DNA from 3 places in the Citrobacter tructae genome. Region 1 is predicted to be linked to each of the others. Evidence: riboswitches for the same ligand, from Rfam matches in the RefSeq annotation. Region 1 holds a riboswitch; each other region holds the start of a gene.
The links. A riboswitch is a leader RNA that binds a small molecule or an ion and turns the genes downstream of it on or off. The one in region 1 is predicted to bind thiamine pyrophosphate.

Region 1 (10,418 bases):
GCAACGTATTCCCGCGACCTGCTGGGTATCACCAAAGCGTCTCTGGCAACCGAATCGTTCATCTCTGCCGCATCGTTCCAGGAGACCACACGTGTCCTGACCGAAGCAGCCGTTGCGGGTAAACGCGACGAACTGCGTGGCCTGAAAGAGAACGTGATCGTGGGTCGTCTGATCCCTGCCGGCACCGGTTATGCGTACCACCAGGATCGTATGCGCCGTCGTGCCGCGGGCGAACAGCCGGCTGCACCTCAGGTTACTGCGGAAGATGCATCTGCCAGCCTGGCAGAACTGCTGAACGCAGGTCTGGGCGGCTCTAACAACGATTAATCGTTGCTGACCGTAATGAAAAACCCGCCTCGGCGGGTTTTTTTTTGCCTGAAGTAAAATCTTATGAATACTGTCAATAAAGACATGTCATTAAAAACAGTATTGACACTGTTTTTTAAATCCGTATGTTAATACTTAACAGCAGAGAAATGGTAGTTTGCTGTTAAAGCAGTAAGTGTTAGTAGAGTTCGATAGGGGGATTGCGATAAAGGCCACGAAGTATTTTTTGTATGGGATAGTCGACGTTGAAGTTATTATTTTTCACATCGACAATGCTTTAAGGCTACGTAGTTGATATATCTAATCGCAAAAAGTTAAGCAAGCGCGACGATGTAAGGCCATGATTTAATAGTTAATATTTGCGATTTTTATTATTGAACGATCGCAAGGGAAGTAAGGCCACGCATCAAATAGTATATGTCGCGAGGGGAAGTGTACTTGTTTAGGTCGCCATTCTTGAGTTTGTATATCAAGCTGGCTGAATATGTTTAACGGTAAATAGAGGAAGGTTTAGTTAGTATTATTCTCCAATATTATCTGTGGTAAACGTGTACATTTAAAAAGTAGTACCATCAGCAGTATTAAATTGTAAGTTAATTAATGTTAAATCTGAAGTTTGTAGTAACTTAAAGCCCTGGCTGCAACGGTCAGGGCTTTTATTATATATAAATCAAGGCAATACCGTAGACTTTCAAGCGCAACAGCTCAACATTTCACCTGATGAAGTGCATTAAAAAAATTAATGCTTGCTTAATGATTAGAAGTAAGTCTACTATAGCGACATCGGTTTGGAACACAGACCTTATGAAAGCAGTTTTAGTAAAGCAGTTCTCAGTTCAAGCGTTATCCTCAGATACCCCTTCTTCATGAGCCTCCTCCTAAGTGCCCCATAAGTTAATTTCTGCAAAACAGGCCATCTTCGCTGCATAAGCGGCTCAAAATATGAAAGGAAGTATCTATGTCTAACAAAATGACTGGTTTAGTAAAATGGTTTAACTCTGAGAAAGGCTTCGGCTTTATTACCCCTCAGGACGGTAGCAAGGATGTGTTCGTGCATTTTTCAGCTATCCAGAGCAATGATTATAAAACCTTAGACGAAGGTCAAAAAGTAGAGTTCTCTGTTGAGAACGGTGCTAAAGGCCCGTCTGCTGTTAACGTTATCGCGCTGTAATCGCCGATAATCTCACCAACGCTTACGATAGCGATGAAGGCCAGAGCCTGAGCAGATAAGTGTCAGTGAAGAAAAACCCGCGAAAGCGGGTTTTTTGTTTTATGCGATCGCTCAAGACTTACGATACCTGAGAAGCCCGTCCCAGATAGCTGTCCCAGTCTTTCCACACGGGCTGTAATCCCTGCGCCATTAGCGCTTCAGCAACGTCTTCAGGGCGGCGGTCATCATGTGGAGAAAATTGTTCCAGCTCAGGGTGATTGTCGGCATAGCCACCGGGCTGCGTTTTCGAGAAAGCGCTGACGTTGTTAATCGCCAGCGGGATCATATGATCGCGAAACCACGGTGATTCTCGGGTGGATAGCGACAACTCTATTTCCGGTGCCAGTAAGCGAAACGCACAAATGGTTTGCACCAGTTGGCGTTCGTCCATTAGCGATGCCGGTTCAATCCCCCCGGTACACGGGCGCAGGCGAGGGAACGAGATAGAGTAGCGGCTTTGCCAGTAGTGCTGCTGCATCCACAACAAATGCTCGGCCACCATATAACAATCCACTCGCCAGCTGTCGGATAAGCCAATGAGTGCCCCCAGGCCAATTTTGTCGATACCGGCGTGGCCTAATCGGTCTGGTGTTTCCAGCCGCCAGAAGAAGTCCTGTTTTTTACCTTTCAGATGATGCCGGGCGTAAGTTGCCTCGTGGTAGCTCTCCTGATAAACCATCACGCCATCCAGACCAAGCACCTTCAGCTCAGCATATTCAGCCGCAGACAGGGGTTGCACCTCCATCTGTAAAGATGAAAATTGCTGACGAATGGCGGGCAAATGGCGACGAAAGTAATCCATTCCAACTTTCGCCTGATGTTCACCAGTGACCAGCAGCAGGTGCTCAAAACCCAGCGCCCGAATAGCGTCACATTCGCGGCTGATTTCAGCCTCGTTCAGTGTCTTACGTTTGATGCGGTTGCTCATGGAGAAGCCGCAGTAGGTGCAGTCGTTAGCGCACAAATTTGAGAGATACAGCGGAACGTAAAAACTGACGGTGTTGCCAAAGCGCTGGCGGGTCAGCTTTTGCGCCCGCTGCGCCAGCGGCTCCAGATAATCAGCAGCTGCAGGTGAGAGCAGGGCCATCAAGTCGTCGCGGCTCAGTTGTGAAGTGTTGAGGGCGTGCTCCACATCAGTGGCGGTTTTACCGTTGATACGCAGGCGGATGTCATCCCACTCCAGCTGTCGCCAACGGTCGCTGAACGTTTTCATGCGAAAGCCTCCAGGAATCCGGTTAACGGGCTGGTGGCGTTCGCATGCGAACTTTTGCTTCCCGGTACAGCCTGACGCGCCAGAAGGCCCGCCTCAACCGCCAGCCGGAACGCCGTCGCCATCATCACTGGGTTATCCGCTACGGCAATCGCCGTGTTGACCAGTACCGCGTCGGCACCCATCTCCAGCGCCTGTGCGGCGTGGCTGGGTACGCCGATGCCTGCATCCACCACCACCGGGACGGTTGCCTGCTGAATAATGATCTCCAGCATCGCTTTGGTTTCTAGTCCCTGATTGGAGCCGATGGGCGCGCCAAGCGGCATTATCGCCGCGCAGCCTGCTTCTTCCAGCCGTTTGCACAGCACTGGATCTGCGCCGCAATAAGGCAGCACCACGAAACCCTGCTTCACCAGCGCTTCGGCGGCCTTCAGCGTTTCGATCGGGTCCGGCAGCAACCAGCGGGCATCCGGGTGAATTTCTAACTTCAGCCAGTTGGTGCCCAGCGCTTCGCGCGCCAGCTGCGCGGCAAAGATGGCTTCTTCCGCCGTTTTCGCTCCTGAAGTATTGGGCAGCAACGTCACGCCCGCTTCGACCAGTGGTGCCAGAATGGCATCGTTATGCTGACGTAAATCCACGCGCTTCATCGCCAATGTCACCAGTTGGCTGCCAGAAGCGCGAACAGCCTCCACCATCAGCTGTGATGAGGCAAATTTCCCGGTGCCAGTGAACAGATGTGAATCAAACGTTTTGTCGGCAATACGTAACATATCAACCCCCTGCAATAACCTGAAAAAGCAGGATTTGGTCGCCTTCCTGCACGATTTGCTGTTCCCACTGCTCGCGCGGCAGGATCTGCTGATTGAGCGCCAGCGCCGTTCCCGATTTGAGCTGATTAAGCTCGGTGAGCAGTGCGCTGACCGTTTGCCCTTCGCCACACTGCATTAGCTCATCATTGAACTGAATCTGCATGTTGCCCCCCGCATACCGGACAACCGCTAGCGCGGCGTAACGCCAGGCCGCGCCACTGGCTGGTTTTACCGTCAAACAGGCGTAACTCGCCGCTCGGAGTTTCAATGCCGATGAGGAGTTTGATGGCTTCCAGTGCCTGCATTGTGCCCATGATGCCCACCACCGGGCCGATAATACCTGCGGTACGACAGTTGCGCTCGGGCTCGATGTCGTCTGGCCACAGGCAGCGGTAGCAGCCCTGTTCCCACGGTGGCGTGAGAACCATTAGCTGGCCGCCGAAGCCTACTGCGCTGGCGGTGATAAGCGGTGTATTCAGCCCCACGCAGGCGGCGTTGATCGCCTGACGCGTCGCCATGTTGTCGGTACAGTCGAGCACCACGTCGACACCCGCTACCGCATGCCGCAACGCATCGCCTTGCAGCCGTTGTTTGAGCGCCACCAGTACGATATCCGGGTTGAGCCGTGACAGGCGTTGCTGAGTGACCTGCGATTTCGGGCGCGCAACGTCATCGGTGGTATATAAAATTTGCCGCTGCAGATTACTCAGATGCACATCGTCATCATCCACCAACGTCAATTTACCTACTCCCGCCCCCGCCAGATACAGTGCGGCAGGGGAACCAAGGCCACCCAAACCGACAATCAGCACGTGGCTATCGAGCAGTTTTTGCTGACCCTCTATAGCGATATCGCCGAGCAAGATTTGTCGACTGTAGCGCATAAAATCGCGGTCATTCATCGCCGACTCCCGCAATATCCAGTAGCTGCGCCGTGGCAGTCTGCCAGTCAGCTGCCAGGGTGATGGCGCTGACCACGGCAATGCTGCCGACGCCGGTCTCCAGTACCGTGGGGGCACGTTCAAGGCTGATCCCGCCGATGGCGACGGTAGGGCAGTCGGCCAGTCGTGCAATGTGGCTGGCGAGTTGTACCAACCCCTGCGGGGCGGACGGCATCTGTTTGGTTTGCGTCGGGAAGACGTGCCCCAGCGCGATGTAAGACGGGCGAACGGCCAGCGCCACGTCTATCTCCATATCATCGTGGGTTGACACGCCAAGGCGTAGCCCCGCGACCTGAATCGCCTTCAGGTCAGTGGTTTCGAGGTCTTCCTGCCCCAGATGCACGCCGTAGGCGTTATGTTTGATTGCCAGCCGCCAGTAGTCGTTGATAAACAGGCGGGCGTCATAGCGACGCCCCAGTTTAATGGCGGCGATCACGTCGGCTTCGACCTCTTCGTCACGTTTGTCTTTAATGCGCAGCTGAATTGTACGCACACCCGCTGCCAGTAGTCGTTCAATCCACTCAACGCTATCGACCACCGGGTACAGCCCGAGGCGAAAAGGGACCGTTTGAAAATCAGGCTGGTACATCACGCCTCCTCTTTTTTGAGGTAGATTTCGCCGCCTTTGGCGCGGAAGTTCTCCGACATATCCGCCATCCCCACTTCGATGGTTTGCGCGGCGGCGTAGTCGCGCACTTCCTGGCTGATTTTCATTGAGCAGAATTTCGGCCCGCACATGGAGCAGAAGTGGGCGACCTTGCCGGACTCCTGCGGCAGGGTTTCATCATGATAGGCGCGGGCGGTGAACGGGTCGAGCGCCAGATTAAACTGGTCTTCCCAGCGGAATTCGAAGCGTGCTTTTGACATGGCGTTATCGCGGATCTGCGCGCCCGGATGCCCTTTCGCTAAATCAGCGGCGTGGGCGGCAATTTTGTAGGTAATCAGCCCTTGCTTCACGTCTTCTTTGTTCGGCAAACCGAGATGCTCTTTTGGCGTTACGTAGCACAGCATTGCGCAGCCAAACCAACCAATCATCGCTGCACCAATCCCGGAGGTGAAGTGGTCGTAGCCCGGCGCAATGTCGGTAGTTAACGGCCCTAAGGTGTAGAACGGCGCTTCATGACAGTGATCCAGCTCTTCGGTCATGTTGCGCTGGATCATTTGCATCGGCACGTGGCCTGGGCCTTCAATCATCACCTGCACGTCGTACTCCCAGGCGATTTTGGTCAGTTCGCCCAGCGTATGCAGCTCGGAGAACTGCGCTTCGTCGTTGGCATCCTGAATCGAGCCAGGACGCAAGCCATCGCCCAGCGACAGAGAAACGTCATAGGCGGCGCAGATTTCACAGATTTCGCGGAAGTGCTCGTAGAGGAAGTTTTCCTGATGGTGGGAGAGGCACCATTTCGCCATGATTGATCCCCCACGCGAGACAATACCGGTCAGGCGTTTGGCAGTCATCGGCACGTAACGCAACAGTACGCCCGCGTGGATGGTGAAGTAGTCAACACCCTGTTCAGCTTGCTCCAGTAGCGTGTCGCGGAAGGCTTCCCAGGTCAGATCTTCGGCGATCCCGTTCACCTTCTCCAGCGCCTGGTAGATCGGTACGGTGCCGATCGGTACCGGGCTGTTACGCAGGATCCACTCGCGTGTTTCGTGAATATAGCGCCCGGTTGAGAGATCCATCACCGTATCCGCACCCCAGCGGGTCGACCATACCAGTTTCTCAACTTCTTCTTCGATGGAGGAGGTCACCGCTGAGTTACCGATATTGGCGTTGACCTTCACCAGGAAGTTACGACCGATGATCATCGGCTCTGATTCTGGATGGTTGATGTTGGCAGGGATGATGGCGCGCCCGGCAGCCACTTCATCACGCACGAATTCCGGCGTGATGTTTTCCGGCAGACGCGCGCCAAAGTTCATGCCCGGATGCTGGTGGTGCAACACTTCGCTGCGAATGCGCTCGCGCCCCATGTTTTCGCGGATGGCGATAAACTCCATCTCTGGGGTGACAATTCCCTGACGCGCGTAGTGCAACTGGGTCACGCATTTACCGGATTTCGCGCGTTTGGGTGTCAGTAACCCGCTAAAGCGCAGCGCATCAAGGCCGTCATCGGCCAGACGTTCTTTGGTGTAAGCGGAGCTGCGATCGTCTAACTCTTCGCTGTCGTTACGCGCCGCAATCCATGACTGGCGCAGTTTTGCCAGGCCCTGCTGGACGTTAATCGCCACATCCGGATCGCCATACGGACCGGAGGTGTCGTAAACCGGGATAGCTTCGTTCTCTTCGAACTGCGGATTGTCTTTTGAACCGCCAATCAGCGTTGGGCTGAGCTGGATTTCACGCATCGGAATGCGGATATCCGACTGCGAACCGGTGATGTAGATACGTTTTGAGTTAGGAAAGGCGGTCCCTTCCAACGTGTCGATAAAGTGTTGGGCCTGGGCGCGTTGTTCGCGGCGGGATGGTTTAATTGTGGCAGACATAGCTCATTCCAAAATAAAGTAAGGATATGGCTTGTCAGACGACGGATTGAGTAATGGATGCACGCCGCCTGTAAAGGCAGCAGCATAAAACTGAATTACTCTTGTTCCCTTCGCAGGTATTAGCCTGATCAGGTTCCGCGGATCCCGAATAAACGGTCTCAGCCTACGCTTTCACGTAAGGCACTCCGACAAGAAGTAACCTCAAAAAGAGGTAATGAATGTAAACTACGCGTTAATGCGATAAATCTCAAGCAGGGCGTTTGATCATTGCATTGTCGTGCATCGCATCAAACACCAGCATAATCAGCTTGTCTTCCAGGACAAACCGGGCCTCTAGTACCTCACCGAGATCTGACAATGCCTGTTGAAATTCCAGGAAATTATCGTGATCAATCGCGTTTTCCAGACTGGAATCATAGTAGTCCATGATCAACTGCGTATTGGCTTCCAGTAATGGCCAAATTTTTGTGGCTTTTAAAAGCTGCCCGTTCCCTTCCAATTTATGCAGAATACGTTCATAAATACTGAAGTGTCCGGTGGAGAGGTAGTCGACCAGGCTCTGACAAAAATCATCCAGCGCCTTTTCATTGAGCCGCATGTACGATTCTTTGCCAGGCTTAATGCCAACCAGATTGTAGTAAGCCACGAGCAGGTGCTTACGTACATGTAGCCAGCGATCAACCAGTTTATTACTTCCTCCGACGTGCTCCGTCAGGTTTTCCAGCTGGTTTAGCATGATTGACTCCGCAAGATGGTGTTTAAAAAACTGCTCACCGATAAATGTAAAAATAATGTAAACAACATGCCTGTGAAGCAAAGGTTGCGCAAGAGATATGGATCGTATAATTGAAAATTTAGACAGCGGCTGGTGGATCGTCAGTCATGAGCAAAAATTATGGTTGCCTCGTGGCGAACTGCCCTACGGTGAAGCGGCAAGTTTTGATTTAGTAGGCCAGCGCGCACTTGCGATAGGCGAGTGGGAGGGAGAAACCGTCTGGCTGGTACAGCAGCAGCGCCGTCATGATATGGGCTCGGTACGTCAGGTTATCGATCAGGATGTCGGTCTGTTTCAACTGGCCGGGCGCGGCGTGCAGCTGGCTGAGTTTTACAGCTCACATAAATTCTGCGGCTACTGTGGCCATCCTATGCACCCGAGTAAAACCGAATGGGCAATGTTGTGCAGCCACTGCCGTGAACGTTATTACCCGCAAATTGCCCCCTGCATTATTGTTGCTATTCGCCGTGATGATTCCATTCTGCTGGCTCAACATGTTCGCCATCGCAACGGCGTGCATACTGTGCTGGCTGGTTTTGTGGAAGTGGGGGAGACGTTAGAACAAGCGGTCGCGCGAGAAGTGATGGAAGAGAGCGGTATTAAGGTTAAAAATCTGCGCTACGTCACCTCCCAACCCTGGCCGTTCCCGCAGTCTTTGATGACCGCGTTTATGGCAGAGTATGATAGCGGGGAGATTGTTATCGACCCGAAAGAACTGCTGGAAGCGAACTGGTATCGCTACGATGATTTACCGCTGCTTCCCCCGCCAGGGACCGTCGCGCGTCGACTGATCGAAGATACTGTGGCATTGTGTCGGGCCGAATACGACTGACATGTTACAATAGGCGCATCAACGCTAAAGGAATGTGAAAATGACCGAACTGAAGAACGATCGTTATCTGCGTGCGCTGCTGCGCCAGCCAGTTGATGTCACTCCGGTATGGATGATGCGCCAGGCAGGCCGCTATCTACCGGAATATAAAGCCACGCGCGCCGAGGCGGGCGATTTTATGGCGCTGTGCAAAAATGCCGAGCTGGCCTGCGAAGTCACGCTGCAGCCGCTGCGTCGCTATAAGCTTGATGCTGCGATCCTCTTTTCGGACATTTTGACCATCCCGGATGCGATGGGGCTCGGGCTGTATTTTGAAGCCGGCGAAGGCCCACGCTTTACCTCTCCCATCACCTGTAAGGCCGATGTCGATAAACTGCCGATCCCGGATCCGGAAGGTGAACTGGGTTACGTGATGAATGCAGTACGTACTATTCGTCGCGAACTGAAGGGCGACGTGCCGCTGATCGGTTTCTCCGGTAGTCCATGGACGCTGGCGACTTACATGGTGGAAGGCGGCAGTAGCAAAGCCTTCACCGTGATTAAAAAGATGATGTATGCCGATCCAACAGCGCTGCATCTGCTGCTTGATAAGCTGGCGAAAAGCGTCACGCTTTACCTGAACGCACAGATCAAAGCAGGCGCGCAGTCGGTGATGATATTCGACACCTGGGGCGGCGTGCTGACCGGTCGCGACTATCAGCAGTTCTCTCTCTATTACATGCACAAAATTGTCGACGGCCTGCTGCGTGAAAACGATGGCCGCCGCGTGCCGGTAACCCTGTTCACCAAAGGTGGCGGTCAGTGGCTGGAAGCGATGGCAGAAACCGGTTGTGATGCGCTGGGCCTCGACTGGACAACAGACATTGCCGATGCGCGTCGTCGCGTAGGTCACAAGGTTGCGCTGCAGGGCAACATGGACCCGTCCATGCTCTACGCACCGCCAGCCCGTATCGAAGAAGAAGTCGCAACGATACTTGCTGGCTTTGGCGAGGGCGAAGGCCATGTCTTTAACCTTGGGCATGGCATCCACCAGGACGTGCCGCCAGAACATGCGGGCGTCTTTGTGGAGGCGGTACATCGGTTGTCCGAACAGTACCACCGCTAAGGAATCATCATGGATCTCGCGTCGCTGCGCGCAAAACAGCTTGAACTGGCTTCTTCGGTGATCCGGGAGGATCGTCTTGAGAACGATCCACCGGATCTGATCGCCGGAGCGGATGTTGGTTTTGAGCAGGGCGGAGACGTGACGCGAGCCGCTATCGTTCTACTGAAGTATCCTTCACTTGAGCTGGTTGAATACAAGGTGGCGCGCATCGCCACCACCATGCCGTATATCCCCGGTTTTCTCTCTTTTCGCGAATATCCTGCGCTGCTGGCAGCATGGGAGCAGCTTTCGCAGAAACCTGACTTAGTGTTCGTTGATGGTCACGGCATTTCCCATCCGCGCCGTCTTGGTGTCGCCAGCCATTTTGGTTTGCTGGTGGATGTCCCGACGATTGGCGTGGCGAAAAAACGGCTTTGCGGCAAGTTTGATCCTCTCTCTGCTGAACCTGGGGCGTTGGCTCCGCTGCTGGATAACGGTGAGCAACTGGCGTGGGTCTGGCGCAGCAAAGCACGTTGTAACCCGCTGTTTATCTCTACCGGCCATCGCGTGGGCATGGACAGCGCACTGGCGTGGGTGCAGCGTTGTATGAACGGCTATCGTCTGCCGGAACCGACACGCTGGGCGGATGCGGTGGCATCAGAACGCCCGGCTTTTACGCGGCTTGCAGCAAAAACGCCCCATATCGGGTAAACTGCGACTAATTTCCGTATTCGAGAACTCAT
Region 2 (10,418 bases), 540 kb from region 1:
AGTCCGATACTATTGTTGAGCAGCAGGAAAAATCCGGTAGCCAGCACGATGCCCGGCATGGCGAGGATCAGCATGCCGCTAAGCTCCAGCGCCTGACCTGCCAGTACCTGCTGTCGGGCACGCAGTTCGCGACTGCTCCACAGCAGCATCATGGTGAGTACAACGCATAACGCTCCTGCCGCCAGCGCAATGCGCAACGAGGTCCACAGGGCTTGCCACAATATGGGCTGTGCAAGCACATCCAGTATATGGCGGTTGAAACCATCGATAATCACCGCCAGCAGTGGCGGCAGTAACAGCAGCAGCGCCAGAATAATCAGTAGTGAGTCGGCCAGTCGACTGTGCAGGCGGTCGTCGGGATCGCGCCAGCCCTGGACCAGCGTCGTGCCTGGGGCGATCGCCCGGCTCAAACGTTGGCTGAGCAGCACCAGCGCTAAGCAGCAAATCATTTGGATCAGCGCCAGCATAGCGGCGCGCGCGGGATCGTAGTCGAAACTCAGCGCCTGATAGATAGCCAGTTCTATGGTGGTCGCTTGTGGGCCGCCACCGAGTGATAGCACGGTAGCAAAACTGGCGAAGCACAGCATAAAGATGAGCGCCGCCACGGGGGGGATCTGGCGGCGCAGCCACGGCCATTCGACAAAGCGGAAGAAATGCCAGCCGCGCATGCCCAATTGTGCGGCTAGCTGCCGCTGTTCGCCGGGAATATTCTCCAGCGACTGCAGCAGTAAACGACTCGCCATTGGGAGATTGAAAAAGACGTGGGCCAGCAGAATGCCCTGCAGGCCGTACGGTGAAAACGTCCACTCCAGGCCGAATGCCTGCCAGATAGAGGCCAGCCAACCCTGGCGACCGTAGACGCTAAGGATGCCAAACACGGCGACCAGCACCGGCAGGATCAACGTCATTGCGCACAGGCGCAGCAGCGCCATACGTCCGGGGAAACGGCGACGATAAAGCGCGCGGGCGAGGAAGATTGCCGGAATCACGGATAGCGCGGCGGATAAAAATGCCTGCCAGAAGGAAAAACGTACCACGTGCCACAGGTAGCTGTCCTGCCAAAGCGTGCGCCAGTCTCCCTGGGGGGCGTTAAGCCACAGCGCCAGAAATGCCGCCAGGGCGACAGCCACTATCAGCGTAGCGGCCGAAAGCCCTGGGATCAGCCAGCCGGGAATTAACGGCTGACGGCGCGTTGCCATGCGTTAATCCAGGTTTGACGTTGAGTAGCGACCTGCTGCGGGGTGAATTCCAGCGCGGTAGACGGTTTTTCCAGTTGCGCAATGCCTGGGGGAAGCGTGACCTGGGTCACTGGATACATCCAGTTGCCGGTTGGAATCGCATTCTGAAACGCCGGAGAAACCATAAACGTCAGGAATTTTTCCGCCAGTTCAGGCTGCTTGCTGGCTGCAGTGCGCGCGGCGACTTCAACTTGCAAATAGTGTCCTTCGCTAAAATTGGCGGCGGCGTAGTTGTCTTTCTTCTCTTCGATGATGTGATAGGCCGGGGAAGTGGTATAGCTCAGCACCAGATCGCTTTCACCCTTCAGGAACAAGCCGTAAGCTTCACTCCAGCCCTTGGTGACGGTGACGGTTTTCGCCGCCAGTTTCTGCCAAGCCTCAGGGGCTTTATCGCCGTACACTTTCTGCATCCACAGCAGCAGGCCCAGACCCGGCGTGCTGGTGCGCGGATCCTGATAAATCACGCGCCATTTCTGGTCGCTCTCGACCAGCTCTTTCAGGCTCTTCGGCGGATTTTTCAGCTTGTTTTTGTCATAAACGAAGGCGAAATAGCCGTAATCAAACGGGACAAAGGTGTCGTTTTTCCAGCCACCAGGAACAACGACGGCGTCGTTCGCCACATTGCTTTTGGCGAACAGTTTGGTCTGCATCGCCGCATCGAGCAGGTTGTTGTCCAGACCGAGCACCACATCGGCTTTACTGTTTTTTCCTTCCATGCGCAGGCGGTTAAGCAGCGATACACCATCTTCCAGTGCTACCAGCTTCAACTCGCAGTTGCAGTCGGCTTCAAAGGCTTTTTTGATGGTTGGGCCGGGCCCCCAGTCGGCGGCGAATGAATCATAGGTATAGACAGTCAGAACGGGTTTAGCGAAGGCAGGCGCTGCGCACAACAACAGCAGGGGAAGACATTTTTTTAACACTTTGCACCTCAAGAGTTGGGTGGCAAAGGACTTGAGTTGCAGCCTCAAATCCCTTCGCCGGCATTATCCGGATCAGGTTCGACGGGTATTTTCTCAGCCCGCGCACTCGGCGCAGCACCCCGTTGAGAACGGCGTTAGTGTAATGATTTTGTTGCCCGGCAGCAATTAAGGATCCGGCGGCGCAAACCAGGCCGATTTAAAATCAAACCAGCCGAGGGTATTCATCCGTAGCCCGCGCATACTGCGCTGCCCTTGAATGATCAACCAGTGATGGATCAGCGGCACAATCGCTTTACTGGCAAGCAGTTGCTGGCACCATGCCGCAAGGCTCATTTCGCCGGTTCGCCAGCGGGCGGCATCGCTTTCCCAGTCCAGAGAAATACAGTTTTGTAGCAGCGGGACTTCGCATAAATGTGCGAACAGTGAGAAGTCCAGCGGCAAGGTAAAGTTGGCGCTGTTGAGCCAGATATCGCTGACGGTCTCGCCTGCGTGCCATTGATCGTAGTCGATCTCCTGAATATTCAACTGTACCTGATGCTCCGCCAGCAACGTTTTCATGATCTGCGCGATAATCCGGTGTTCGATGTGATCGCGGTAGTAGGTGATCGTCAGCGTTTCCAGCCCGGCTGGTTTTTCACCATGACCGGGTTTGGCATGATGCCAGCGAGGCAGTAATCCATAGGCGGGAAACCACAGTCGCTGGTACTGTTCATCGGCGTGGCAGATTAAATTCGTCGGTGAGAGAATGCGGCTTATCCATTCGCGCACCTCCTTATTTGCCCCGCGCTGGGATCGGGAATCAAACAGCATGTAGTAGCAACCTTCTTCCAGACGGCTTTCGATTGCCTTTTCATCTTCCGTAGGTCCTTTGAGCGTTAATCCGCCGCCAGGCTCCTCGGCGATGTCGGGTAATACCCACACATTCACTTCGTCGATCAGCGCCCGGTAGCCAAAATAATCATCAAAGGCGTGAATTTTTAGCTGGTTACTCGTATTGCGGGTGACCGCATACGGGCCGGTGCCGATCGGGTGGCTGGAAAAATTATTCAGCGTTTCCCATTCGCGCGGCAGGATCATGGCGGGCACTTGCCCGAGTAACCAGGGTAACCAGCGATCCGGTTGGGCCAGGTGGATGTCCAGCGTCCAGGCCGTGGGAGAGGCGATGTGCGTAATGTGCGAGTACAGCGGCAGGCTGTTGATACGCATCAGTGAGGTGATGACATCCTCCATCTCCAGTTCGCGGCCATGATGAAAATGGATCCCTGGGCGCAGGAAGAATCGCCAGTGCAAAGGGGAAATTTGTTGCCAGTGATGCGCAATGTCGGCTTCCAGTTCCCCATTTTCCTCATTTACACGGATTAAAGCGCTGAAGATTTGCCGGGCAATGTGTGTTTCGGAACGGCGCAGTGCCGAGCCGGGGAGCAGGTTGTGCATGGGGCGATAATAGAGGACGCGCATGATGTGCCTGCCCTGACGAAAACTGCGGCCCAGATGAGAAACCAGCATTTGCCGTACGGCCGTTTTGTCGCCAACCAGTTGCACCAGTTGATCAATGCGATCCTGTTCCAGCAGGTCTTCTGCTCGCTGCTGCTGGAGCGCTAGCCCGGTATAGAGAAAGGTCAGACGTGAGCGTTTGCCGCGACCGACTTCGGCCTCCCACGTTAGCCAGCCGCGTTCCTGCATAGTATTGAGCAGAGTGCGCATATGGCGGCGGGAGCAACTGAGCAGCTCCGCCAGCTCGTTCAGCGTGGTGTCCTGCGTTTTACCGTCGCAGCATTGCCACAGGCGGATGAACTGTTGTTGCAAACGACCTGAAGACATAAAAGGGGAACTCCTGAACAAAACTCAGCAATTTTATTATCCCCATATTAAGCCAATAATAGATTCCGATGAAGCGATGAGACAACGAAGGGGTCATCTATGCGTCAGTTCTGGTTGAAATACTTTACCGCGACAGAACGATTGTCCTGGTTGGCTTGCCTGAGCGCGCCGCAGCGCTTAAAGATGCTCGAAGAACTGATGCAGTGGGAGCTGAGAGACTGACCTCTGAATTGGGAATTGCAGACATCATGTGTGACTGAGTATTGGTACAGGCTGTATCCTGCTATTATCCCTGAGCATCGCTGGTGGTTATTTTTTCACATGGCAAGGCGCGAACAGTGAAATTTGGTGAACCAAATAAGGTGTGAGCAACACAGCAATGTGAAAAAATAGCCCCAGCCCTCCGGGACGCGTGTAAAAAACGCATTCTCCGCGTTGTCAGGCTTGGGAATAGATTTCTATACCCTGCGCCCTCCGCCTTGATAATGCGTTTTTTACCCAGCGTCGATGCCAGGTATAATGGCAGGATACAGCCTTAATTCGCCGCGCCAGCAGGTATTATCTGCTGGCTTTTTTCGTTTCCGCCGCGCTTATAGGGATAAATATGCTCTGGATTATGACCATGGGACGGCGCCTCAACGGCGTATATGCGGCATTTATGCTGGTCGCCTTTATGATGGGCGTGGCGGGCGCGTTACAGGCGCCCACGCTGAGCCTGTTTCTGAGCCGTGAAGTGGGAGCGCAACCGTTTTGGGTCGGGCTGTTTTACACCGTCAATGCAATTGCCGGGATCGTGGTCAGTCTTGGTCTCGCGAAACGCTCTGACAGCCGGGGCGATCGGCGCAAGCTGATCATGTTCTGCTGTCTGATGGCAATTGGCAACGCGCTGCTGTTTGCCTTTAACCGCCACTATTTAACGCTGATTACTTGCGGTGTGCTGCTTGCTTCGCTGGCAAATACCGCCATGCCGCAGTTGTTTGCGCTGGCGCGTGAGTATGCCGATAACTCGGCGCGCGAAGTGGTGATGTTCAGCTCGGTGATGCGTGCGCAGCTTTCGCTGGCATGGGTGATCGGGCCGCCGCTGGCCTTTATGCTGGCGTTAAATTACGGCTTCACGATGATGTTTTCTATTGCTGCCGGGATTTTTGCTATTAGCCTGGTGCTGATCGCGCTGATACTGCCGTCGGTGGCGCGGGTCGAACAGCCCGTTGATGTACCGCTTGAACAGACCGGCGGCTGGCAGGACAAAAACGTGCGCATGTTATTTATTGCCTCCACGCTGATGTGGACCTGCAACACCATGTATATTATCGATATGCCGCTGTGGATTAGCCTCGAACTGGGGCTACCGGACAAACTTGCCGGGATACTGATGGGTACCGCTGCCGGGTTGGAAATTCCGGCGATGATTCTGGCGGGCTACTACGTGAAGCGCTTTGGCAAACGGCGGATGATGATCGTCGCCGTGGCGGCAGGCGTGATGTTTTACCTTGGGTTGATCTTCTTCCACAGCCACACGGCGCTGCTGGTTCTGCAACTGTTTAACGCGGTATTCATCGGCATTATTGCCGGAATAGGTATGCTGTGGTTTCAGGATCTGATGCCCGGTAGGGCGGGTTCGGCCACCACATTATTTACTAACAGTATCTCTACGGGCGTGATTTTGGCAGGGGTCATTCAGGGGGCGGTGGCGCAAAGTTACGGGCATTTTGCCGTCTACTGGGTGATTGCGGGAATTTCTGTCGTCACACTGGTGATGACCGGGCGGGTGAAGGATGTTTAACGAGAGAGCCGGAAACGCGAAGCGCATCCGGCATCCTGAAATCAGCGCATAAATGCTGGCTGTTTGTCTTCGTACTCGGTAATAGCCGCTTCATGCTGCAGCGTCAGCCCGATGCTGTCGAGACCGTTCAGCATACAGTGACGGCGAAATGCGTCGATAACAAAGCGGTAGGTCTTGCCTTCGGCTCTGACTTCTTGCGCCTCCAGATCCACTTCGAACTGAATACCCGGATTTGCCTGCACCAGAGTGAACAGTTCATCTACCTCTTCGTCGCGTAATTTCACTGGCAGCAGTTGGTTATTAAAACTGTTGCCGTAGAAGATGTCGGCGAAGCTTGGTGCTATCACTACTTTAAAGCCGTAATCGGTCAGCGCCCAGGGCGCATGTTCGCGTGAGGAGCCGCAGCCAAAGTTTTCTCGTGCCAGCAGGATTGACGCCCCTTTATATTCCGGGAAGTTCAGCACGAACTCCGGGTTAGGCTGCTGACCCTTTTCGTCGAGGAAACGCCAGTCATTAAACAGGTGTGCACCAAAACCGGTGCGCGTTACCTTCTGCAAAAACTGTTTGGGAATAATTGCATCAGTATCGACGTTGGCGGCATCCAGTGGGACAACCAGGCCGATATGCTGGGTAAATTTCTCTGCCATGGTAGTTTCCTTATTTGATGCTGCGAATGTCGGCAAAATGGCCGGTGACGGCGGCAGCGGCGGCCATTGCCGGGCTGACTAAGTGCGTACGTCCACCGCGGCCCTGACGACCTTCAAAGTTACGGTTGCTGGTGGAAGCACAGCGCTCACCCGGATTCAGACGATCGTTGTTCATCGCCAGGCACATGGAACAGCCCGGTAAACGCCATTCAAAACCGGCTTCAATGAAAATCTTATCCAGACCTTCCGCTTCTGCCTGTGCTTTGACCGGACCAGAACCCGGCACTACCAGCGCCTGCACGCCAGGAGCGACTTTGCGCCCTTTGGCGATTTCAGCGGCGGCGCGTAAATCTTCAATACGGGAGTTGGTGCAGGAGCCGATAAACACTTTATCGATAGCCACTTCCGTCAACGGAATGCCCGGCTTCAGCCCCATATAGGCCAGCGCTTTTTCCGCCGACGCGCGTTCTACCGGATCGGAAAAAGATGCCGGATCGGGAATGTTATCGTTCACTGAGATCACCTGACCGGGGTTCGTACCCCAGGTGACCTGCGGTGCGATCTCCTCTGCCTGCAGGGTAACGACGGTATCAAACGTCGCATCGTCGTCGGTTTTCAGCGTTTTCCAGTATGCGACGGCATCAGAAAAATCCTGACCTTTTGGTGCATGCAAGCGCCCTTGCACATAGTTAAAGGTGGTTTCATCCGGCGCAACCAGGCCCGCTTTGGCCCCCATTTCGATCGCCATATTGCACAGGGTCATACGACCTTCCATGCTCAGCGCACGGATGGCGTCGCCACAAAACTCAACCACGTGACCAGTACCGCCTGCGCTACCGGTTTTACCGATAATCGCCAGCACGATATCTTTGGCGGTAATCCCCGGCGCGGCAGTGCCATTGACTTCGATCTTCATGGTTTTTGCGCGCCCCTGTTTCAGGGTTTGCGTAGCCAGCACGTGTTCGACTTCGGACGTCCCTATTCCAAACGCCAGCGCACCAAACGCGCCGTGCGTGGCGGTGTGGGAGTCACCGCAGACGATGGTCATACCCGGTAAGGTCACGCCCTGTTCGGGTCCCATCACGTGGACGATACCCTGAAAAGGGTGGTTCAGATCGTACAGTTCGACGCCGAACTCATTGCAGTTTTTGATCAGTTCCTGCATCTGGATACGCGCCATTTCGCCTGAAGCGTTAATGTCTTTGGTTTGCGTCGAGACGTTATGATCCATGGTGGCGAAGGTTTTACCCGGCTGGCGTACTGGACGCTTGTGCGCCCGCAGGCCATCAAATGCTTGCGGCGAGGTCACTTCATGTACCAGATGACGGTCGATATACAGCAGCGGAGTTTCGTTCTGCGCTTCAAAGACCACGTGCGCATCGAACAATTTTTCATATAACGTTTTAGCCATGATTACACCCCTTCTGCGACGTAACGAGCAATGATATCGCCCATCTCATCGGTACTGACTGCGGCGGCGCCACGGGCTAAATCACCGGTGCGAATACCTTCTGCTAATGCGCGGTTGACGGCGCTTTCAATGGCGGTGGCAGCGTTATTAGCATCCAGGCTGTAGCGCAGCAACAGTGCCAGCGACAAAATTTGGGCAATCGGGTTGGCAATGTTTTTCCCGGCGATATCCGGTGCCGAACCACCGGCTGGCTCGTACAGGCCGAAGTCCTGCTCATTCAGGCTGGCAGACGGCAGCATGCCCATGGAGCCGGTGATCATCGCGCATTCATCAGACAGGATGTCGCCAAACAGGTTGGAGCACAGCAGCACGTCAAACTGAGACGGATCTTTAATCAACTGCATGGTCGCGTTGTCGATGTACATATGCGTCAGGACAACGTCCGGGTATTCATTGGCAATTTCATTGACGATTTCGCGCCACAGAATAGAGGTTTGCAGCACGTTTGCTTTATCAACCGAAGTGACTTTGCAGCGGCGTTGGCGTGCTGACTCAAACGCAATGCGTGCAATACGTTCGATCTCGAAACGATGATAGACCTCGGTATCAAAGGCTTTTTCATGTTGGCCGCTACCTTCGCGGCCTTTTGGCTGACCGAAATAGATACCGCCCGTCAGTTCGCGCACGCACAGGATGTCGAAACCGTTGGCGGCAATATCGGCACGCAGAGGGCAAAATGCTTCCAGTCCCTGATACAGCTTAGCCGGACGCAGGTTGCTGAATAATTTGAAGTGCTTACGTAATGGAAGCAGTGCACCACGTTCAGGTTGCTGGTTTGGCGGCAAATTTTCCCATTTCGGGCCGCCCACGGAGCCAAACAAAATCGCATCGGCCTGTTCACAACCTTCAACCGTTGCAGGCGGCAGCGGTTGTCCGTGGTTGTCGATGGCGATTCCGCCCACGTCATAGTGGCTGGTGGTAATGCGCATAGCGAAACGGGTACGAATTGCGTCCAGTACTTTCAGGGCCTGCGCCATCACTTCCGGGCCAATACCGTCACCCGGCAAAACAGCAACATGATAATTCTTCGACATCACACGGTTTCCTTATTGTTCTCGTTGTTTTGAGCTTTGCGTTGCAATTCTTTTTCGACTTCTTCGGCACGCCAGATATTGTTCAGCACATGCACCATTGCTTTGGCGGAGGATTCGACGATATCCGTTGCCAGACCTACGCCGTGGAAACGACGGCCATTAAAGTTGGCGACGATATCCACTTGGCCCAGCGCATCTTTACCGTGGCCTTTTGCGGTCAGACTGTATTTCACCAGCTCGACGTTGTAGTCGGTAATACGGTTGATGGCCTGGTAGATTGCATCGACCGGACCGTTACCGTTGGCGGCTTCGGCTTTGATTTCTTCGCCGCAGGCCAGCTTGACGGAGGCGGTGGCTATATCATTTGAACCAGACTGCACGCTGAAGTAATCCAGACGGAAATGTTCGGGTTCTTCTTGCTGTTTATTAATGAAGGCCAGCGCTTCCAGGTCGTAATCAAATACCTGGCCTTTCTTATCCGCCAGCTTCAGGAAAGCGTCGTACAGGTTATCCAGGCTGTATTCACTCTCTTTATAGCCCATCTCATCCATACGGTGTTTGACCGCAGCACGTCCAGAACGGGAAGTCAGGTTCAACTGCACCTGGTTCAAGCCGATGGACTCAGGGGTCATGATTTCGTAGTTTTCACGGTTTTTCAGCACGCCGTCCTGATGAATACCGGAGGAGTGAGCAAAGGCACCGCTACCGACAATCGCTTTGTTGGCCGGGATTGGCATATTGCAGATTTGGCTGACTAACTGGCTGGTGCGCCAGATTTCCTGGTGATTGATGCGGGTCTGTACATTCAGGATATCTTTGCGCACTTTGATCGCCATGATGACTTCTTCCAGCGAACAGTTACCGGCGCGTTCACCGATCCCGTTCATCGCCCCTTCGACCTGACGCGCACCGGCATGAACCGCCGCCAGCGCGTTACCGACGCCCAAACCTAAATCGTCGTGGGTGTGCACTGAAATGATCGCTTTGTCGATATTCGGGACGCGTTCATACAGACCTGAAATGATTGCGCCAAACTCGAAGGGCATGGTGTACCCGACGGTATCGGGGATATTGATCGTTTTGGCGCCGGCATTAATCGCCGCTTCTACCACGCGAGCCAGGTCTGCGATAGGGGTACGTCCGGCATCTTCGCATGAGAATTCCACGTCATCAGTGTAATTACGCGCACGCTTAACCATATAGACAGCGCGCTCAATAACCTCATCCAGCGTACTGCGCAATTTGGTGGCGATATGCATCGGCGAGGTAGCGATAAACGTGTGAATACGGAAAGCTTCAGCCACCTTCAGGGACTCTGCCGCCACGTCGATATCTTTTTCTACACAGCGGGCTAATGCGCAAACGCGGCTGTTTTTGACCTGCCGGGCAATGGTCTGTACCGACTCAAAATCACCAGGGGAAGAAACGGGGAAACCGACTTCCATCACGTCAACGCCCATACGCTCGAGAGCCAGAGCAATCTGCAGTTTTTCTTTCACACTCA
Region 3 (10,418 bases), 2.0 Mb from region 1:
TTTTCCGAGAAGGCTCCTAAAATCAAAGGGATTTAAGTAAAATTACATCAGATTTTAGTGTTGCTAAATATCGCCAGCTAAGAAACTGATTCGACGGAAGCTAGAAGCCACGATAGAGGGAAGGGCATAAGGGAACGATAAAGGAAGAGCATAATAGTTTACTTTTATTATTCCTCTAATGTTGATTTTAGGTATTTGGTTTTCTTTTATTGGTGTTTTGGCTAAAGTCTCTTAGATGCTGAAAAACTTGCTTTTCTGCTATTGGAAATGTTCAAGGTAAATATTCATCTTAAATAGTAACTTCACGGTACTAAAAAACATGTTTTTGTTGCTTTAAGCTCAATAAGTGTAGTTCATAGATGCTCTTGAACATGCTTATTTAGCTTAGAGCTATACATTTATAAAAATCCCTTCCTAATTTGATAAAATGAAATCTCCAATCAGAAATCATTCCTTGTCATATTAGGAAGATTTTTTATTTCTAAATTTCATGAGTGAATAATTATGCCCCGTTCGTTGCTCATGATGTTGAATCTAAGCGCCCTCAATGGGTGGCATTCTGGACTGATTTTTATAGTGCTGAACCTACTAATGATACTGTTAAAACGTTGCTTTCTGGCCTTACTAGCGTTGCCTCAAATGATTCAAAATCAATGATTGATATGTGTAAGGAAGCCTTTGATAGCTACATTGCTTGATCGGTGATTGGTTCGTAGAAATAAGGGATAGTAAACAAACCTCGCTTACTGGCGGGGTTTGTTGTTTTGACCTTCCTTTTATCGGTGATGTTAGTTTTTTGGTTCCCTCCTGCCTAGCGGTGAAGAAGCGATAACCGGGCGTAGGATTTGCTTGTCAAATCCGTACTTTCATACGCTCCTGATTCATTAATCGACTGTTCGAGCGGGTGAACACATTGTGGTGATTGATTACGTGATTTGCCTATTTCCAGTGTGATAAATACTGTGATAAATCGAAAATTCTTGCTCCTGTGGGTAAGCCCCGGTTACACTAAACATATACAAATTTTCAATGTGTAACTGATTGTTTTATAAATGAAATGACTCGGGGTGCCCTTCCTGGTGAAGGCTGAGAAATACCCGTACCACCTGATCTGGATAATGCCAGCGTAGGGAAGTCTGACACTGCCCGTGTCCCTTCTTTCACGCGGGCAGGAGCTGAACCATGCAGCCTGACCTGTACAGCCGCGCACTTGCGGCCCACACCTTGCACCAATTTAGAACGCTTTCCCCCCTCACGCATTGCATGACCAATGAGGTCGTGCAGAGCTTTACGGCCAATACGCTTCTGGCGTTGGGCGCGTCGCCTGCCATGGTGATTGAGCCTGAAGAAGCCAGCCAGTTTGCGGCTATTGCCGATGCGCTGCTGATTAACGTGGGTACCCTGACCGATAGACGCTCCATTGCCATGCGCGCAGCGGTTGAACAGGCGCTGCGGGCTAATACTCCCTGGACGCTCGATCCCGTTGCCGTTGGCGCACTGGAGTTTCGTCGTCATTTTTGCCTTGATTTACTCTCGTTTCAGCCCGCCGCTATTCGCGGTAACGCTTCTGAAATACTCGCTCTGGCAGGGATGATCGCGGGTGGTCGTGGTGTGGATACCACTGACTCTGCTGCTGCCGCTCTGCCTGCTGCGCAGACGCTGGCGCGTCGGGTCGCCACTATCGTGGTAGTGACCGGGGAAGTGGATTACGTTACCGATGGCCAGCGCACTGTGAGCGTGACTGGCGGTGATCCGCTGATGACGCGGGTGGTCGGCACCGGGTGCGCTTTGTCGGCAGTGGTGGCAGCCAGTTGCGCGTTGCAGGGTGACCGACTGGATAATGTTGCTTCCGCCTGTAGCTGGATGAAACAGGCCGGAAAATTGGCCACTGAACAATCAACAGGACCGGGAAGCTTTATTCCGGCATTCCTTGATGCTTTATACAACCTGAACGCACAGGAGCAGGCATGAAACGGATTAACGCATTAACGATTGCAGGAACCGATCCCAGCGGTGGCGCAGGTATTCAGGCTGATTTGAAAACGTTCTCGGCGCTCGGGGCTTACGGTTGCTCGGTCATCACGGCACTAGTGGCGCAAAATACGCGTGGTGTGCAGTCGGTTTATCGGATTGAACCTGATTTTGTGGCTGCGCAACTGGACTCCGTTTTCAGCGATGTGCGCATCGATACCACTAAAATCGGTATGCTGGCAGAAACGGATATTGTGGAGGCGGTCGCTGAGCGTTTACGCCGTCATCAGGTGCAAAACGTGGTGCTCGACACGGTGATGCTGGCGAAAAGTGGCGATCCGCTGCTGTCATCTTCTGCGGTCGAAACGCTGCGTACCCGCCTGTTGCCGCAGGTGTCGATCATCACGCCGAACCTGCCGGAGGCCGCGGCATTGCTTGAAACAACGCATGCCCGCACGGAACAAGAAATGCTGGCACAAGGGCGTGCATTACGGGTGCTGGGCTGCGAGGCGGTGCTGATGAAGGGCGGTCATCTGGATGACGCGCAAAGTCCTGACTGGCTGTTTACTCGCGATGGCGAGCAGCGCTTTACCGCGCCAAGAGTGATGACCAAAAATACACACGGCACCGGCTGTACGCTGTCGGCGGCACTGGCGGCGCTGCGTCCACGTCATGCCAACTGGGCCGATACGGTGCAGGAAGCCAAAATGTGGCTGTCGGCGGCGTTGGCACAGGCAGATACCCTGGAAGTGGGCGAGGGGATTGGTCCGGTTCATCATTTCCACGCGTGGTGGTGACGAACATAAATGCGTATACTGACTGAAGATTCGGCGTCCAGGAAAAAGATAAATGGAACAAGCGCATACCCAGCTTATCGCGCAACTGAATGAACGCATTTCAGCCGCAGATAACACGCCGCTGTATATGAAATTTGCGCAAACGGTGAAAAACGCCGTGCGCAGCGGGATTCTGGAGCATGGAAATATCCTGCCCGGCGAGCGCGATCTCAGCCAGTTGACCGGCGTTTCACGAATTACGGTACGTAAGGCAATGCAGGCGCTGGAAGAAGAAGGCGTAGTGACGCGCGCCCGCGGTTACGGGACGCAGATCAACAACATCTTCGAGTATTCGCTAAAAGAAGCGCGTGGTTTTTCGCAGCAGGTGGTGTTACGCGGTAAAAAGCCGGATACGTTGTGGGTCAATAAGCGCGTGGTGGCATGCCCGGAAGAGGTGGCTCAGCAGTTGGCGATTGCCGTGGGGAATGACGTCTTCCTGCTAAAGCGCATTCGCTACGTAGATGAAGACGCGGTTTCTATTGAAGAGTCATGGGTTCCAGCCCATCTAATCCATGACGTGGATGCCATTGGCGTTTCACTGTATGACTATTTTCGCAGCCAGCATATTTTCCCGCAGCGCACGCGCTCTCGCGTCAGCGCCCGCATGCCGGATGCGGAATTCCAGTCACATATTAAGATGGACAGCAAAGTACCGGTACTGGTGATCAAGCAGGTTGCACTTGATCAGCAGCACCGGCCCATTGAATACAGCATCAGCTATTGTCGAAGCGATCTATACGTCTTTGTGTGCGAGGAGTAACGCGTCCCGAGTTGGGGCGCAATCACCGCCACGATGCCCAACCACCCAAGATCCCACCGCATTGCCAAGCAGCACGGCATCAGCCAATGACCAACCTGATGCCAACCCGGCCAGCATGCCTCCGGCGTGACTGTCACCTGCGCCAATGGTGTCAACAACGGTCGTTGGAAATGCGGGCACGCAACCGGATGTTTGTTCGCTGAAATACCACGCGCCGTCTTTGTCATGGCGAATCACCACCGGTGTGGTAAAGCGCTTCACCCACTCGACACCAAAACATTCGACGTCGGCGCTTAGCCCGAATCGTTCAGCGGCAATCTCTGCCTCCTGGCGATTCAGTGACACAAACGGATGACAGGCCATAATTCGCGCCATTAGAGCATCAGGGATATCGCCGATGCGCGGACCAAAATCGATAAACGGCGTGGCCTCCTCAAGGCCTTCCAGCCACTGCACCAGCAACTCGCCACACGGTGAAGCCAATTGATAGCCTGAAAGATAAACCAGACTGTGGCGCGGGATCTTCAACTGAGCCAACCAGTCGGCGTTCCACTGATTTTCGACACCGCTGAAGGACATAAAGGTGCGTTCGCCATCCGGTTCGACTAACGCCAGACACCAGCCATTATCGCCTTCGGCATTGTCAATCAGACTGTGTAATCCCTCTTTTGCCATCCGGTTACGGATAATATCGGCCCATACTCCCTGACCTAACGGCAATGCATTACTGGCGTCGATACCTAAACGCTTAAGCGCGACGGCAATATTGAGCGCGCAGCCGCCAACGTTCACGCCTTGCTGTTTGAGTTCAATGTCACAGCCGCGCCAGGGAAGGGCATACGCATCGGCAATGACATCAATTACCGCCGCACCTACCACCGTAACTGGCCGCTGTGTGCGTAGTTGCGGGAGAAGTTGTGGCAGACGCATGGTGCTCATAGCGCCTCCCGCTGCTCGCGCAGTCGCATTAATCCACTGGCGTAGCGGATAAAGTCCAACTGATTTACCGTATCGAGCTCATGTTTCAATACCGGGTTAATCGCACTTACTCCGTGTAGCGCGCCGCAAATGGCGGTTGCCATCGCCCCGATGGTATCGGTATCGCCCCCCAGGTTCGCGCACAGAATAGCGCAGCGGTTGGGATCGGTCTGCGCCAGTTCGACCATGGCGATGGCGCAAGGCACGGATTCAATGGTACTGGTTCCGGCTCCCACCACCTGATACAACTGCTCACAGGCAGACTCAATGCCGTCGGCATTACGGACGATTTTCAGCGCCAGTTCAAGGCGTGCAGAGAGAGAGGCGCTAAAGGTGGTGATCCGTTTTTGCTGCGCATGCAGGGCAATGGCAGGCAGCGCGTCCACAATCTCTGACCATTTTTTGCCATCAATGGCGCGTGATACCGCCCATGCGACCACTACTGCACCAGCGATAGCCAGATCCGATTTATGCGTTGGGCTGGATGCCAGCGCCACATCATCGATGAAGGCATCAACATCGCGAGCGGGCAACAGGCATCCCAGCGGAGAAACGCGCATTGCCGCTCCGTTGGTAACTCCGTTGTTCTCCAGTTCGGCGACAGGTTTGCCGTCGCGAATGGCTTTTAGCGCAATTTTTGAGGTCGGGCCGAGCACGTTTTTATTAAAGGCATCAAAACGTTCGGCCCAGGCCAGAATATTGCGACCAATAACGTCTGGTACAATCTCACCGTCGCACTCAAGCAGGGCATCAGCCAGACACAGCGCCATGGACGTGTCGTCAGTGAACTCTGCCTGGTTAAAATAGCAGGCGGCATTATTTTCCGCTGGGCCGGGCAAAAAACGGTCGATCCAGCCGAAATGGGCTTTAACTCGGGTTCTTGGCCACAGTTCCGACGGCATACCCATCGCATCCCCTAACGCCTGCCCATAAAGAGCACCGAGAATACGTTCTGCTTTCATTTTACTTCCCCTTGTTTCAACGCTACATCGCGATCGTCCACCTTAATGGCGGTGATTTCTCTATCTGATTCGCGAAAGAAAATCATAAACATCACGGCAATGACGGCGATCATGACCGCGCCAAATCCCCACATACCAGCCCAGTTAAAGGTAAGACCATTAACTGGTTCCTTATAGGCAAACATTTTTTCCATCATCACCCCGCCCAGACGGTAACCGAGCAGGCTGCCGAATCCCTGACAGCAGAGGGTGATAAGCCCTTGTGCTGCGGTGCGCATGTGTACAGGCGCTTTTTTATCGACATAGATGTAGGCCGTGACGTAGTAGAAGTCGTAACTGACGCCGTGCAGCAGAATGCCGAGAAACAGCAGAGCGTAAGTGAAATATTCTTCCGCGCCGCCGTAAACGAAAAATCCGTAGCGGATAGCCGCAGTAATAAGACCAAGCAGTAATACCTTTTTAATGCCAAAACGTTTGGTGAAAAACGGCAACGCCAGCATAAAGAAGATTTCGGAGAATTGGCCCAGCGTCATCCAACCGGTGGCGTTTTTCATCCCAACTTCTGTCAGGTAACCGTTGGCGAAGATGTAATAGAACGCCAGCGGCATCGCAAACAGGAAAGAGCAAAAGAAAAAGACGAGGAAGTTCTTATCCCGCAGCAGGATCAGTGCATCCAGACCCAGCATGACTTTTAAATCCATTTTGCCGGTACTTTTCGGCGGTGTATCTGGCAAAAAGAAGGCAAAGACGCCTAATAACGCAGAGCTTCCGGCAGTGATAAGTAGAGGAATATTGGTGGGTGAGATGTCGCTATAGCCAAGCATTTGCGGTAAGAAACCGCAGGCTAAACCCGAAGCAATCCAGCCAATAGTGCCCATCACACGGATGCGCGGGAAATCACGTTCAACGTCCCCCACGTTGGCAAACGCGATACTGTTGGTTAGCGCAATCGTCGGCATATAAGTCAACGAATAGGCCAGTAACAGCGGAAAGAATCCGCTGAAAGTGGTTTGCTGGGCAGCGAAGTACATCAAAATAGCGCCGACGAACATCAACACGGCCAGGACTTTTTGCGCGGAGAAAAAACGGTCAGTGACAGAACCGACCAGGATGGGCGACAGGATTGCGGCTATTGCGGTACAGGCATAGGACCAGCCGATCTCCCCGGCGCTAAAGCCACTTTTACTCAGCCACAGCCACAGCGGTACAAACCAGGCGCCCCAGATAAACCACTCTACAAACATCATGAACGACAGCTTAACTGTAGTTTTCATCTTTAAATCCTTCATGACAGGTAAGGTACGCGCTGATAGTACCATTTGATAATACCTTTAAAATACCTTTGCGGTCTAAATTTGACCGCCTTAACATTATTTCTTCCTGAATCGAGCCAGCAGAAGTTGCTGAAAAGTGCGCTAAAGATGGAAAAAAAACGCAGTCGGTACCAGGCTTAATGCTGCCCGCAACAAAGCGGGTCAGGACAATCCACATTCCGGTTTCAAATCGGAAATTACGGGAGCATAGCTATGACTGATATTGCGCAGTTGCTTGGCAAAGATGCCGACAACCTTTTACAGCATCGTTGTATGACCATTCCTTCTGACCAACTTTACCTGCCTGGACATGATTACGTCGATCGCGTGATGGTGGATAACAACCGTCCGCCAGCCGTGCTGCGTAATATGCAGACGCTGTATAACACGGGCCGACTGGCCGGGACAGGTTATCTGTCGATTCTACCGGTGGATCAGGGCGTGGAGCACTCCGCTGGGGCATCGTTTGCTGCTAACCCGCTGTACTTTGACCCGAAGAATATCGTGGAACTGGCTATCGAAGCAGGGTGTAACTGCGTGGCATCGACCTATGGTGTGCTGGCTTCTGTCTCCCGCCGTTACGCACACCGCATTCCGTTCCTTGTGAAGATTAACCACAATGAAACGCTGAGCTACCCCAATACATTTGACCAGACGTTGTATGCCAGTGTAGAACAGGCGTTCAATATGGGCGCAGTTGCGGTAGGGGCAACCATCTATTTCGGTTCAGAGGAATCCCGTCGCCAGATTGAAGAGATTTCTGCCGCGTTCGAGCGAGCCCATGAATTGGGTATGGTCACCGTGCTGTGGGCGTATCTGCGTAACTCCGCGTTTAAAAAAGATGGCGTGGATTACCATGTTTCCGCCGATCTTACCGGGCAAGCTAACCATCTGGCGGCCACTATCGGAGCGGATATCGTTAAGCAGAAAATGGCGGAAAATAACGGTGGGTATAAAGCGGTTAATTTTGGCTACACCGACGATCGCGTTTACAGCAAGCTGACCAGCGACAACCCAATTGACCTGGTACGTTATCAACTGGCGAACTGCTATATGGGGCGCGCCGGGTTAATTAACTCTGGCGGGGCGGCTGGCGGCGAAACCGATCTTAGCGATGCAGTACGTACGGCGGTCATAAATAAACGTGCGGGCGGCATGGGGCTGATTCTTGGACGCAAAGCATTCAAGAAAACCATGGCCGACGGCGTTAAGCTGATTAACGCCGTGCAGGATGTTTATCTGGACAGCAAAGTCACCATTGCCTGATTCCAGTTAGTGGACGCCGTGTTAGCGCAGTAGCGGACAACCCGGCGGCAGTCTGCAACGTAGCGCCGCGGGCAGGATTTCAATATGAAACTCTTGTCCGCTGAGCGGTTCACCATCGAGATTAAAGGTAATTTCGTGCGGTGCGCGGATATCAAACCACGATGATGCGCCTTCAATGATGTTAGGGTTGCCTTCGGATTGTGTTAATGCCGAAAGCAGCCCTGGCAGCAGCTCTTCGCCGGTAAATATACGTAGTTGCAGCAGACCGTCGTTGATCAGCGCCGTCGGGCAAAGCTGTTGCCCACCTCCGGCCTGACGACCATTACCGATGCCGATCACCAGTGCTTTACCCTGCCAGTGAAAATCTTCCCCGCGAATGTCGCAGATGTCGGGCTTGAGAGTATCCATGCGCATTAAACCGTGAATAAAGTACGATACGCCACCTAACGCGGCCTTGAGTTTTTCTGGCGTCTCGGTAGTGATGCGTGTGCCGAAGCCGCCGGTCGCCATGTTGATAAAACAGGTTTTATCGTTGACCTGCACCATATCGATCTCTGTCGCATTTGCGGCGATAGCCAGCTTTAACGCCTTATCAATGTCGTCGGGTATACCAACGCTGGTGGCAAAGTCATTCGCCGTTCCCAACGGTAAAATCCCAAGCGCAGGAATATTGCCGCCCTGCGATTGGATCAGTGCCGTCGAGACTTCGTTGATGGTGCCGTCGCCGCCGCCGGCAATGACCGTTGCAACGCCCAACTGGCGGGCTTCGTCAACGTAGCGGCGGGCATCACCTTTTTCCCAGGTGACGCGCACGTGGATTTCCACACCCTCATCGCGCAGCAGAGCAATCGCCTCGCGCAGGGGAAGATTATCAGCACTTTTTCCATTGAGGATCAGTAAGCTGGCAGGGAATGCTATCATCCTATGGCCTCACTTTTATCGTTTTAACAAGTGTATGCCAGGAATGCGTTTGTGGCGTAAGAACTGACTGAAAGCACGGGCGCTAAACGTAAAAAAGCCGCGATTAGCGGCTTTTCAGACAGGGCAGGGATTACTGCGGGAACCACTGGTCGCTGATTTTTTGGTACGTGCCGTCAGTTTTGATGGCAGCCAGCGCGCTATTCAGTTTTTCCAACAGAGCTTTGTTATCCGGGCGAACGGCAATGCCAAGACCGGTGCCGAAGTATTGCGGATCGGTGACTTTGTCCGTTGCCACGCCTAATTGCGGGTTGGTTTTCAGCCACTCGTTAACGACGGCGGTATCGCCAAATACGCCATCAATACGGCCATTTTTCAGGTCGATAATCGCATTCTGATAGCTGTCGTAGGCCACGGTTTTTACTTCAGGATGTTTGTCTTGCAGGTATTTCTGGTGCGTGGTGCCGTTTTCCATCCCAATGCGTTTACCTTTCAGATCGGCAAAAGTTTTATAGGTGTCTTTTTTCGCAATCACCAGCGCGGAGTTGGCATAGTAAGGCTGAGTAAATGCCACCTGTTTGCTACGCTCAGGCGTGATGTCCATTCCGGAAATCACCGCATCATATTTTTTGAATTTCAGCGCGGGGATCAGGCTGTCGAAAGCGTGATTAGTAAAAGTACAGTCAGCCTGCATTTGTTTGCACAGCGCCGTTGCCAGGTCGATGTCAAAACCGACAATTTTATTGCTGGCGTCAAGCGATTCAAATGGCGGGTAAGTTGCTGATACACCGAAATTAATTTTATCAGCAGCTGAGGCGCCAGCGGCGAAAGTAGCCAGTAATGCGGCCAGGACTAACTTTTTCATGGTAGAACTCCCGTCTGTCAATCTTATGATTATTTACCGTGTCTGCGGCGTGGATTAACAATGCCAGTTAATGAATTTATATGCAATAAAAACGATTAATTATTTTTAGTTAAATAAAAAAAGGCGGACAGCCCAGAGACATGCCCGCCTTTAATAATCTAATTTATGCAACTACTGACTTAATTCCGATGTTCAAACGCCAGCGCTTTACGCTCGATTAAGCGCATCATCAACGTCAGCAGCCCGTTAACAATCAGATAAATCACGCCCGCCGCGCCGAAGACCATAACGTCATAGGTACGACCATACAACAGTTGGCTGTAACCCATGACTTCCATCAGCGTGATGGTGTAGGCGAGAGAGGTACTTTTAAACACCAGCACCACTTCATTGGAATACGAGGAGAGGGCACGTTTAAAGGCGTACGGCAGCAAAATGGCCAGTGTGTCTTTTTTGCTCATCCCCAGCGCACCACAGGATTGCCACTGACCTTCCGGGATCGCGCGGATAGCACCGTAGAACAGCTGCGTGGTATACGCGGCACTGTTT

Region 2: another riboswitch for thiamine pyrophosphate. It lies ahead of thiB (thiamine ABC transporter substrate binding subunit); the one in region 1 lies ahead of thiC (phosphomethylpyrimidine synthase ThiC).
Region 3: another riboswitch for thiamine pyrophosphate. It lies ahead of thiM (hydroxyethylthiazole kinase); the one in region 1 lies ahead of thiC (phosphomethylpyrimidine synthase ThiC).

Annotation. Positions count from the first base shown of each region.
Region 1 is NZ_CP038469.1:3,136,110-3,146,527, reverse strand. Features, by position in the region: gene rpoC (DNA-directed RNA polymerase subunit beta') at 1-327, shown strand, start outside; gene cspE (transcription antiterminator/RNA stability regulator CspE) at 1,286-1,498, shown strand; gene thiH (2-iminoacetate synthase ThiH) at 1,617-2,750, opposite strand; gene thiG (thiazole synthase) at 2,747-3,517, opposite strand; gene thiS (sulfur carrier protein ThiS) at 3,519-3,719, opposite strand; gene thiF (thiazole biosynthesis adenylyltransferase ThiF) at 3,700-4,458, opposite strand; gene thiE (thiamine phosphate synthase) at 4,451-5,086, opposite strand; gene thiC (phosphomethylpyrimidine synthase ThiC) at 5,086-6,984, opposite strand; TPP riboswitch at 7,073-7,182, opposite strand; gene rsd (sigma D regulator) at 7,232-7,720, opposite strand; gene nudC (NAD(+) diphosphatase) at 7,818-8,591, shown strand; gene hemE (uroporphyrinogen decarboxylase) at 8,632-9,696, shown strand; gene nfi (deoxyribonuclease V) at 9,706-10,386, shown strand.
Region 2 is NZ_CP038469.1:2,595,245-2,605,662, reverse strand. Features, by position in the region: gene thiP (thiamine/thiamine pyrophosphate ABC transporter permease ThiP) at 1-1,199, opposite strand, end outside; gene thiB (thiamine ABC transporter substrate binding subunit) at 1,175-2,158, opposite strand; TPP riboswitch at 2,190-2,290, opposite strand; gene sgrR (HTH-type transcriptional regulator SgrR) at 2,324-3,979, opposite strand; gene sgrT (glucose uptake inhibitor SgrT) at 4,079-4,201, shown strand; gene E4Z61_RS13225 (sugar efflux transporter) at 4,584-5,762, shown strand; gene leuD (3-isopropylmalate dehydratase small subunit) at 5,804-6,409, opposite strand; gene leuC (3-isopropylmalate dehydratase large subunit) at 6,420-7,820, opposite strand; gene leuB (3-isopropylmalate dehydrogenase) at 7,823-8,914, opposite strand; gene leuA (2-isopropylmalate synthase) at 8,914-10,418, opposite strand, start outside.
Region 3 is NZ_CP038469.1:336,235-346,652, forward strand. Features, by position in the region: TPP riboswitch at 1,054-1,150, shown strand; gene thiM (hydroxyethylthiazole kinase) at 1,183-1,971, shown strand; gene thiD (bifunctional hydroxymethylpyrimidine kinase/phosphomethylpyrimidine kinase) at 1,968-2,768, shown strand; gene E4Z61_RS02185 (GntR family transcriptional regulator) at 2,821-3,567, shown strand; gene E4Z61_RS02190 (PfkB family carbohydrate kinase) at 3,541-4,506, opposite strand; gene E4Z61_RS02195 (ADP-ribosylglycohydrolase family protein) at 4,503-5,507, opposite strand; gene E4Z61_RS02200 (nucleoside permease) at 5,504-6,781, opposite strand; gene fbaB (class I fructose-bisphosphate aldolase) at 7,034-8,086, shown strand; gene yegS (lipid kinase YegS) at 8,108-9,007, opposite strand; gene artJ (arginine ABC transporter substrate-binding protein ArtJ) at 9,138-9,869, opposite strand; gene artM (arginine ABC transporter permease ArtM) at 10,049-10,418, opposite strand, start outside.